DNA from 2 places in the Proteus columbae genome. Region 1 is predicted to be linked to the other one. Evidence: predicted binding sites of a transcription regulator. Region 1 holds the regulator's gene; the other holds the start of a gene.

The links. The regulator PhoB, encoded in region 1, activates phosphate uptake and scavenging genes when phosphate is short. The targets are predictions, from matches to a motif close to CTGTCATAAAACTGNCNNAT.
Region 2: a site for PhoB is predicted at 3,346-3,365, ahead of pstS (phosphate ABC transporter substrate-binding protein PstS). Genes of this name have one in related genera too.

The regions. Positions count from the first base shown of each region.
Region 1 covers NZ_CP043925.1:686,019-691,993, reverse strand. Annotated here, with positions in the region: gene phoR (phosphate regulon sensor histidine kinase PhoR) at 261-1,559, opposite strand; gene phoB (phosphate regulon transcriptional regulator PhoB) at 1,583-2,272, opposite strand; gene sbcD (exonuclease subunit SbcD) at 2,494-3,723, shown strand; gene F1325_RS03205 (SbcC/MukB-like Walker B domain-containing protein) at 3,723-5,975, shown strand, end outside.
Region 2 covers NZ_CP043925.1:3,844,076-3,849,620, reverse strand. Annotated here, with positions in the region: gene pstB (phosphate ABC transporter ATP-binding protein PstB) at 1-233, opposite strand, end outside; gene pstA (phosphate ABC transporter permease PstA) at 263-1,165, opposite strand; gene pstC (phosphate ABC transporter permease PstC) at 1,167-2,126, opposite strand; gene pstS (phosphate ABC transporter substrate-binding protein PstS) at 2,203-3,243, opposite strand; partial or broken gene envZ (two-component system sensor histidine kinase EnvZ) at 3,457-4,797, opposite strand; gene ompR (osmolarity response regulator transcription factor OmpR) at 4,794-5,516, opposite strand.

The DNA.
Region 1 (5,975 bases):
AAACCAGAAGAATCATCTAAACTATTTTTCAGGTCTAGTTATAACTGTCATATATCATCGAATATACATGATATGATTTGTGCATTTTATCACCAATAATATTGAATATTAGCGTCATTTAAAGTTACCATTAATTAATAATATTAAAATTTAACGCTACGATATTAGTTTTTATTGATATTAAAAAGATTAAAAAAGGACAAAAAAGCCTTTATCACTGATTGAATAGAAGTGATAAAGGCTTTAAAAAAGACATTCTGCTAGTGTGTTTTTTTAGCAGTAAGCAATGTTTGAGGAAGGATAAAAGAGAATGTACTCCCAACACCTACTTTACTTTCAATATTCAATTGAGAGTGATGATGAAGCAACGATTTTTTCACAATCGCCAAACCTAAACCAGTACCGCCAGAATGACGAGAGCGAGCTTTATCTACGCGATAAAAACGCTCTGTTAAACGTGTTAAGTGTTCAGCGCTGATCCCCGCCCCATTATCTGAAACACTAAATAACATACCTTGGGGTATTTTCTTCCAACTCACTTTGATTGTTGTACCCTCTTCAGTGTGATTAATGGCGTTATACACTAAATTAGAAACAGCACTACGCAGTTGCTCTTCATTACCACGAACAGCCCACTCTTCATCAACATCAAAAACAATCTGATGTTGACCTTGGCTTAGTGAGTTCGCTTCTTGTTGTAATAAAGCCAAAATGGCAGGAATATCAACAATTTTGTTTAAATCAATATGAGGAGCAGATTCGATACGAGAAAGCTGTAAGAGTTGCTGAACAAGCGTATCCATACGTTTAGCCTGCTCTTGCATCGTAACTATCGCCTTATGCTCTGCGGGTTTTGCTACACTATTTTCTTCCATCATCTCAAGATAACCTTGAATAACGGTTAGTGGTGTTCTTAGCTCATGACTGACATTAGCAAAAAAATCACGTCGTGAGTTTTCTAGTTTATTTTTTTCTGTTACATCGCGCGCCACCATTAAGCGCTGATCTTCGCTATATGGCATCACACGAAACTCAACAATAGAGCCATTATTTAGTGAAATAGTTAAGGGGCGACTAAAATCACCTGCGGTAAAATAGTGCAAAAAATCAGGATAACGTAATAAGTTAAAAATATTTTGCCCATTATCATCAGGCCAGCGAAAGCCTAATAGATGTTGAGCTAGACTATTACACCAAAAAATATTCCCTTCATTTGTCATCATCACAACAGCATCGGGTAAACTTTCAGCCCCGCTTCTAAAACGTTTAATTAAGTCGCCTAATTCTCTGCGTCGTTTACGATTACGTTGTTGGGTCTGTCGAATACCATAAAAAATAGGCTCCCATCCCCCTCTCCCTTCCGGAGGTAATACAGAGCGATCTAACCATAACCATTTAGATAATTTCAGCAAATTATAGGCATGCCACACAAGGGCACTGAGAAGCGATGCCACCAGCAACCAAGGAAGATGCCCAATAAAAAGCGATAATATAAAGGCAGGCAAGCAAAATAGACATAGCCCCCAAACGAGGGCTTTCCACGATAGTCGTTCTAACACCTGACGATTACTCCCATATTGACTTAGAAACGGGCAGAAAAACGATATCCCGTTCCACGTACTGTCTGTATCATTCTGTCATGGCCATCTTCTTCAATAGCCTTACGTAAACGACGAATATGCACATCAACAGTACGGTCTTCGACATAAACATTGGTTCCCCAAACGTAGTTTAGCAGTTGTTCTCTGCTATATACGCGTTCAGGATGTGTCATAAAAAAGTGTAGGAGTTTAAATTCGGTAGGGCCCATATCAATCGGCTTATCTTGACTTGTGACGCGGTGAGAAACAGGATCAAGACCGAGTCCATTGAATTCAATAACATCTTCCGCTGACATCGGTGATAAACGCCGTAAAATCGCCTTCACTCGGGCAACAAGCTCTTTAGGTGAAAACGGTTTGATAACATAATCATCAGCACCCGTCTCTAGGCCTTGGACTTTATCTTCTTCTTCCCCTTTTGCCGTTAGCATAATAATGGGAATATCACGGGTATTACTTTCCCGCTTCATCTGTTTTATTACCTGCAAGCCTGATCCACCAGGGATCATCCAATCTAATAAAACCAGATCAGGGTAAGGATCGATAAGAAAACTCAATGCAGAATCATAGTCTTCTGCTTCAATAGGTTGAAAACCATTTTGTTCCAAAACAAAACAGATCATCTCTCGAATTGCGGTTTCATCTTCAACAACAAGAATACGCCTTGCCATACTCTATCCTGTGTAATGTATATAGAGGGTCAAAATGATTATGATGCACTTTTATGACAGATTTATGACTAGCCTTAACATTACTGAAATAGATCCCTGTTGTTAAGGTAAATAAATCATTTTTTGGTGAAATATCACTCAAAAAAGGGAGTTATTGTTGAGTTTTCACTAAAAAAGCAAGGTGCGCTATACTCTTCACCAGATAAAAAAGAGGGATAGCAATGCGGATTATTCACACATCAGACTGGCATTTAGGGCAATATTTTTTTACTAAGACTCGAGCTAAAGAACACCAACAGTTTCTTGATTGGTTATTAGCACAAATTAAACATTACCAAGTTGATGCTCTGATTGTTGCGGGTGATATTTTTGATACTGGCTCCCCTCCAAGCTACGCCCGAGAGCTTTATAACCGTTTTGTTGTTGCTATTAGAGATACACAATGTCAGCTCGTTATTCTAGGTGGTAATCACGATTCGGTGGCAACACTAAATGAATCAAAATCACTGTTGGCATGTTTAAATACGACCGTTATTGCCAATGTTCATGCTGAAACACCACAAGCTCCGTTAATTCTTCCTAAAAAAGATAACACTCCAGGAGCATTACTTTGTGCAATCCCTTATCTACGCCCTAGAGACATGATCAGCAGTAAAAGTGGGCAATCAGGTGCTGAAAAACAAACAGCCTTAAAAGAAGCGATTGCTGAATATTATCAAGCTCAATATCAAGCAGCTCTCGAATTACGTCAGCAATTAAATGTCGATATTCCCATTATTGCAACGGGTCATCTCACCACGATTGGAGCGAGTGTGACAGATTCCGTCCGTGAAATTTATATCGGCACCTTAGAAGCCTTTTCAGCAACCCTATTTCCTGAATTTGACTATATTGCCCTTGGTCATATTCATCGCCCTCAAGTGGTGAATAAATCAGGTCATATTCGTTATAGCGGCTCTCCTATTCCGTTAAGTTTTGATGAATGTGGACAACAGAAAAGTATCTGCCTTATCGATTTTGAGCAAGAAAAATTAACTAACCTCACACTATTACCTATTCCTGAATTTCAGTTACTACGCACTATCAGTGGTTCATTAAAAGAAATAGCGATACAACTTGAGGATTTAAAAAAACAATACGGTGAAATAGATACCACTATTTGGTTGGATATCGAAGTTTCAACACAAGATTATCTCAGTGATATACAAACCCGTATTCAAGAGCTAACTAACGATCCGCTTTTTGATGTGATCTTATTAAGAAGAGCGAGAAAACAACGCCAAGCGTTCACTCAAAATGAGAACGAAACACTGACCGAATTAACCGTTTATGATGTTTTTGAAAGACGTTTAGAACAGCATGAGTTTGATTCAGAAGAAACTAAAACTCGTTTAACAACATTATTTAAACAAGCAGTTGAAATGGCAGAGAAAGAGGATAACGAAGCATAATGAAAATCTTAAGTCTGCGATTTAAAAATATTAACTCCTTAAAAGGCGAGTGGAAGATTAACTTTAACCAAGAGCCTTTTATCAGCAATGGATTATTTGCCATTACAGGCCCCACGGGGGCAGGAAAAACCACTCTGTTAGATGCGATTAGTTTGGCGCTTTATCATAGAACACCACGATTAGATAAAGTCACACAATCTCAAAATGAATTAATGACTCGTCATACCGCAGAGTGTTTGACCGAAGTCGAATTTGAAGTCAAAGGTGTGGCTTATCGAGCATTTTGGGAACAACGCCGAGCTAATTATAAAGAAGATGGCAATCTTCAAGCGCCACAGGCTGAACTTGTTAAAATAAATACAACAGGAGGCGAAGACAAAATATTAGCAAGCAAAATAAGCCAAGTGAAAGAGATGATCATTAATATTACGGGCCTTGATTTTGATCGTTTCACTAAATCTATGTTGCTTTCTCAAGGACAATTTGCGGCTTTTTTAAATGCAGATGATAAATCTCGTGCTGAATTACTCGAAGAACTCACTGGCACAGATATTTATCGCCATATCTCCCAATCTATCTTTAAACATTGGCGTGAAGAAGAACAAGCATTAAAAACACTAAAACAGCAAGCCGAAATGATGGCGTTATTAGATGAAAATGCTCGCCAAGCGTTATTAACTGAACAAACCGATCTTTTTGTCAAAGAGAGCCGATTACAAAAAGAACAGCTGGAATATCAAGCAGCAAAACAGTGGCAAGAAAAAGAAACTGAACTTAATAAAAACAAAGTATTAGCACAAACCGAAGTTAACTTAGCACAAGAAGCCTTAATCGCCGCCAAACCCGATATTCAACGTCTTGAAAATAGCGAACCAGCAGAAAAAATCCGCCCAATTTATGATGAAAAGGATCGTCTATTAAAAGAACAAACCTATATTGAGTCACAACTCTCAACACTAACAGCAGAAAAACAGCTCATTGAACAACAGAGCCAACCTATTAATCAGCATTTAATCGAGGCTCGTAACACATTTAAACAACACGATGAAAAAAAACAGCAAATATTGCAGCTTATACGTGAAAAAGTAGCACCATTAGATAATCGGTTAATCTTGCTACAACAAGATATTTCAGTAAAAACACAGCAAAAAAATACGCTAGAAAAAACGCAATCAGAATATCTGGAAAAAATACAGTTAACTGAAGCCAAATTAGCTGGCTCACAAAAACAATTTAATGAATTAGACGAATATTTAAATCAGCATATAGCTCATGCTCAACTGGCTGAAAATTTACCGTTATGGCAACGTTATTTTGAGCAATATGATGAAATTACAGAGAAATATCTAATTAGCCAGAAAAGTGAAAAAGCAGAACAAGAAAAAGAATGCTTACTTAAACTCGAATTAGAAAAAGCGACCAAAGCGCTAGAAGTGCAACAGTACAATCTTAACTTACAGCAACAACAATTAAGCGAATTACAAACACAACTTGAGCAACAAAATAAAGCTGATGCTATTGCGGATATCCCTCATCGTTTGCAACAAATTTCACAACAACGAAATGCACTCGCTAAACTAATGGGATTACAAACCCAATTACAACGCAATATCAAAACTGAATATCAATACCAAAAAAGCTATTCAGAAAATCAGCAAAAAATAGCAATGCTGACTGAAAGCATCCATAAAAATGACATTGTTTTAAAAGAGAAAGAACAACATCTTAAAGACTTAAACGATAATTATCTGCTAATACGAAAGTTAGCAGAATATGAAGAAGAGAGACAACGTTTAGTTAAAGATACCCCATGTCCTGTTTGTGGTTCAACCGAGCATCCTTATGTTGAAAAATATAAAGAAATTCAAACTGATGAAACGAAATCACGGTTAGATACCTTAACACAGCAAGTACATGCATTAACTATAGAGTTAGTGGAACAAAAAACACAGTGTGCTGGCTATCAAACTCAAAACGAAAAGCTTAATGAAGATCTTGAGCAACTCACCCAAGATATAGCGACATTAAAACAACAATGGCGAACCTTAGCACAAACGCACACAATACCTGATGTTGATTGCGAAGAAGATGCTTTGGCTAAATTGGATGCAGAGCTTGAGAAAAAAGATAATTTACTCACACAAAAGCAATCCAGCTATAAAGCGTTAGAAACCAAAATTCAGCAAGAATACAAACTGCTATCTGATACCAAAGAGCAATTTAATCAACAACAGCAAGCGATCCTTCATCAG
Region 2 (5,545 bases), 960 kb from region 1:
TTGCCATCTAACAGAATTTCACCTTCAGCACGTTGTTCACCATAAAGCTCATACATTTTATTAAAAGTACGCAGTAAGGTCGATTTACCACAGCCAGAAGGGCCGATAAATGCCGTCACCTTATTTTTGGCAATATCTAAAGAGATATTTTTCAGCGCATGGAATTTACCGTAGTAGAAGTTCAAATCACGAACTTGAATTTTATTTCCTGCGTTATCATTAGCCATAATCATTCAACGTCTCTCTTGCTTAACTTTCTGCGTTAACCGTGCTTGCGTTTAGCAAACAGCACGCGCGCAATAATATTGATAAATAGAACACAGAGGGTGATAAGTAATACGCCAGCCCAAGCAAGCTCTTGCCATTGTGCGAAAGGACTCATGGCGAACTTAAAGATAGTCACAGGTAAGTTAGCTATCGGTTCGTTTAAGTCTGTGCTCCAGAATTGATTTGATAGTGAAGTAAATAACAGTGGTGCAGTTTCACCTGCAATACGTGCAATCGCTAATAACACACCTGTGATAATGCCTGATACCGAGGCTTTTAAGGTGATTTTAGAGATCATCTTCCACTTTGGTGTGCCTAATGCGTAAGCGGCTTCACGCAAGCTATCTGGCACTAACTTCAACATATTTTCAGTGGTACGAATAACAATAGGAATTTGCAGTAACGCTAATGCGATAATTCCAGCCCATCCTGAAAAGTGCTGCATCTGTGCAACAACAATGGTGTAGACAAAGAGCCCAACAACGATTGATGGTGCTGACAGCAAAATATCGTTAATAAAACGGGTAGTTTCAGCAAGCCATGAACGACGACCATATTCAGCAAGATAAATCCCTGCCAGAATACCTAACGGTGTTCCAATAACTGTCGCCCATAAAATTAGTAATCCACTACCGACAATGGCGTTCGCCAATCCACCACCATCAGTATTTGGCGGAGGCGTCATTTCAGTAAAAAGGGCTAACGACATGCCATCAAAGCCTTTTGTGAACGTAGAGAATAAAATCCACGTTAACCAAAAAAGACCAAATGCCATGGTAGAGACTGATAAAAACAGCGCGATACGGTTTTTTTGACGGCGCCAAAGTTGGCGTTTATGGCGTACACGCAATTCACTTTCTGTTTGAACTTGTAATGAAGAAGAGGATGTTTTGGACATATTAACGCGCTCCTTCATTCTTAGATAAACGTAATGTCATAAACTTAGAAATCGCAAGGACGATAAAGGTGATGACAAACAAGATAAGCCCTAATTCCATCAATGCCGCAGTATGTAACCCCGTTTCGGCTTCCGCAAATTCGTTGGCTAATGCAGAGGTAATACTGTTACCTGGCATAAACAGTGAGGCTGAATCTAATTGGTAGGTATTACCGATGATAAAGGTTACCGCCATGGTTTCACCTAAGGCGCGACCTAATCCCAACATGACACCACCAATCACCCCATTACGGGTATAAGGCAGAACGATATTCCAAATCACTTCCCATGTTGTACAACCAATGCCGTAGGCAGACTCTTTCATCATAACGGGAGTCTGTTCAAACACATCACGCATCACAGAAGCAATATAAGGAATGATCATGATAGCGAGGATAACACCCGCAGCTAAGATACCAATACCAAAAGCAGGGCCAGAGAAAAGCTCGCCAACGATAGGAATGGAGGACATCACATTACCTACAGGCTCTTGGAAATAGGTTGCAAAGAGTGGTGCGAAGACAAACAGCCCCCACATACCATAAACAATACTAGGAATAGCGGCGAGTAACTCGATAGCAATACCTAATGGGCGTTTTAACCAGTTAGGCGCTAATTCGGTTAAGAAAAGGGCGATACCAAAACTGACAGGCACCGCAATAACCAATGCGATTATCGAGGTCACAATGGTACCGTAAATAGGCACTAATGCACCAAATTCCTGTGCAGGAGGATCCCACTCTTTCGACCATAAGAATGAAAGGCCGAATTGTTGAATACTTGGCCATGAGGCGAAAATCAGTGAAACAATGATACCCGTCAAAAGCAAAAGCGTAATCAACGCAGCTAGGCGAACTAGTGCGCTGAAAATAACGTCCCCTCGTTTACTAGGGGCCTTTATTACCGTTGTGTGCTCGGCCATAAAGCCTCTTTTAATTTATTACCCCCTGTTTGTCAGGGGGTGAACGTTAACTTATCTCTTAATGGTTGCCGTTTTATTAGTAAATCGGTTTACCATTACTGTCTTTGATACTTGTTTTCCATGCTGCACGAATTTGCTCTACAACTTCGGTTGGCAATACTGCGTAATCTAGGTTTTTCGCTTCCTGATTACCTTTGTCGTAAGCCCAGTTGAAGAAATTCAGTACTTCTTTACCTTTTACGGCATCTTTTTGTGTTTGATGCACTAAGATAAAGGTGGTTGAAGTAATCGGCCATGCGTTTTCACCTTTCTGGTTAGTCAGGTCTTGTGCAAAGCTTTTGCTCCAATCAATTTTTCTTGCTGCGGCACTAAAACTGTCAGCTGTTGGTGCGATTGCCTCGCCATCAGCTGTGACTAATTTAGTATAAGCAAGATTGTTTTGTTTCGCGTAAGCATATTCAACATAACCAATTGAACCTGGTACACGTTGAACGAATGCCGCGATACCATCATTCCCTTTTCCACCTAAGCCTGTCGGCCATTTTACGGTAGAGCCTGCGCCTACTTCATCTTTCCATGTACTATTTACTTTTGATAAGTAGCTAGTGAAAACGAATGATGTACCTGAACCATCAGCACGGCGAATAACCGCGATATTTTGGTCTGGTAATTTTACGCCTGGATTGAGTTTTGTAATGGCAGGGTCATTCCATTTCTGGATCTTGCCTAGATAGATATTACCAATAGTGTCGCCATCTAAGGTCAGTTCACCTGATTTGATACCAGGAATATTTACTGCCATAACAACGCCACCAATCACGGTAGGGAATTGGAATAAACCGTCAGCTTGTAATTTGTCGTCTGCTAATGGCGCATCAGAAGCACCAAAATCAACAGTATTTGCAATGATTTGTTTAACACCACCAGAAGAGCCAATGCCTTGGTAGTTAATTTTGTTACCCGTTTCTTTCTGATAGGAATCTGCCCATTTAGCATAAACTGGGGCAGGGAACGTTGCGCCAGCACCAGTCAGTGAGGTCGTTGCCTGTGCAGAAAGAGCGGTCATTGAAAACGCAGCGGCAATGACACTAGTCAGGGTGGTACGCATCAGTTTCATAATCCCTCCTGTGGGATAGGTAGAATAATTTTCGACATCTATCAACTTCGGTTACGGTACGCACAGACAATAGGTCAGTTTGATGACAATTAAATGTCTTAATTGTGACAGTTTTATGACAAAGTGAAAAAATGATGAAATATTTATAGGAGGAGAGAAATTAGAATGGAAATGGTGTAATAAAATGCACTTCAATATTTGAAATAGAGTGGGCTAATCATTCTCGTCTTCACGTTCTTTTAATGGGAAGTTAGCTCGAATTAATAATCCGCCCTTAACGCTATCATCAAGTTCAACATAGCCGCCGTGGGCATCCATGATACGGCGAATAATGGATAATCCTAAACCCGCACCTGTTGAGCTTCGAGCTTGTTCGCCCTGAACAAAAGGTTGGAAAAGACGTTGTCTATCTTCTTGTGGAATACCAGGGCCATCATCTTCTACTTGAAACCATGCATATTCTTCATTTTTCCCACTTGAAACACTGACCCAACCATTACCATAGCGATTGGCATTGACAATCATATTGGCAAGGGCGCGTTTTACTGCAATAGGGTTGGCGGTGATATTAATGGGTTCAGAATGAAGATGTTCTTCACTGATTTTTCCTAAATTAGATTCAGCTGAAATGACTTCTTGTAATAGATTATTCATATCACACAGTTCTAAAGACATCTCTTCACCTGTGCGCATATAGTCTAAGAATTGCCCAATAATGGCATCACAATCTTCGATATCTTTATTGATAGAGTCTGCGAGGTAACTATCTTCGGGACTCATCATTTCAGTTGCTAGACGAATTCGAGTCAGTGGTGTACGTAAGTCATGGCTAACACCTGCCATAACAAGCGTTCTATCATTATCCAGCGAGCGAATACCTGATGACATCTGGTTAAAGGCACGAATAATTGAGCGCATTTCAGAAGAGCCAGATTCAGGAATAGGAGGAGGAATAACGCCTTTTCCGATACGGCGCGCAGCGTACTCTACTTCATTAAGTGGGCGGTTTTGAAAACGATTATAAAGCCAGAAAAAAGCGACAACGATAATAATGAAAATAATCGCTTGTCGGTAAACAGGCAGTAAGAAGTTTTGCCCTAATTCAGTGAGTGGAACACGGATTCAAAGTGAGGGGGACATATGCGTATTAACCCATAAAACAGGGTATTCTAGCGTGTTTTCAACCCAGATCTCTGTTTTCCCTCCCAGATATTCAAACATCTGTTCACTTAATTCATCATCGATTTTGGCCCAATAGAGTCCTTCCTCAAGCGCGGCTTCTTTATCAAAGAAAGAGATACCGAGTTCGGTATAGATTTTATTGCGTAAAGCAGGGGAAATTTTTAGCGGAGTGCCGTCTACTAGGATCAGTTCTTCAGGCATTAAAGTGCGTATTTCATACGCTAAAACTTTATTAAATTGCTGAAGGCTTGGCCCAACAATAAGGTGTTGCACAATGATATAACTGGCTATCAAGCTAAAAAAAAGTAGCGAGATAACCAGAAATAACGAGCGTGTCAGTTTATTGTGGGGTGAAAGCCTCAGCCTTCTCATTGAACGCTGGTTCCATCAGGAACGAATACGTAGCCGAGTCCCCAAACTGTTTGAATATAGCGAGGATGCGTTGGGTCTTCTTCAATCATGCGACGTAAACGTGAAATTTGGACATCGATTGAACGCTCCATCGCACTGTATTCACGACCACGAGCAAGGCTCATTAATTTATCACGAGAAAGTGGTTCACGAGGGTGAGATACCAGTACTTTCAATACGGCGAATTCACCACTTGTTAGAGGCATATGCTCTTCTTCGTGGAACATTTCACGCGTACCAAGGTTTAGCTTGAACTTACCAAAAGAGATAATGGCGTTATCTTGTGAAGGTGCGCCAGGCAATTCATTTGCTTGACGACGAAGAACTGCGCGAATACGTGCTAGTAGTTCTCTTGGATTAAAGGGTTTTGAGATGTAATCATCAGCCCCGATTTCAAGTCCAACAATTCTATCAACCTCTTCCCCTTTCGCAGTAACCATAATAATAGGGATAGGGTTGTTTTGGCTTCTTAAGCGGCGGCAAATAGATAGGCCATCTTCACCAGGAAGCATTAAATCGAGCACAATAAGATGAATAGATTCGCGAGTGAGCAGACGATCCATCTGATCGGCGTTTGCAGCAGTACGGATTTGAAAACCCTGCTCTGTCAAATAGCGCTCTAAGAGTGAACGCAGACGTAAATCATCATCCACGATTAGCACTTTATAACTTTCTTGCATTTTTTAAGCTCCCGAAGTGCAAATGCTTT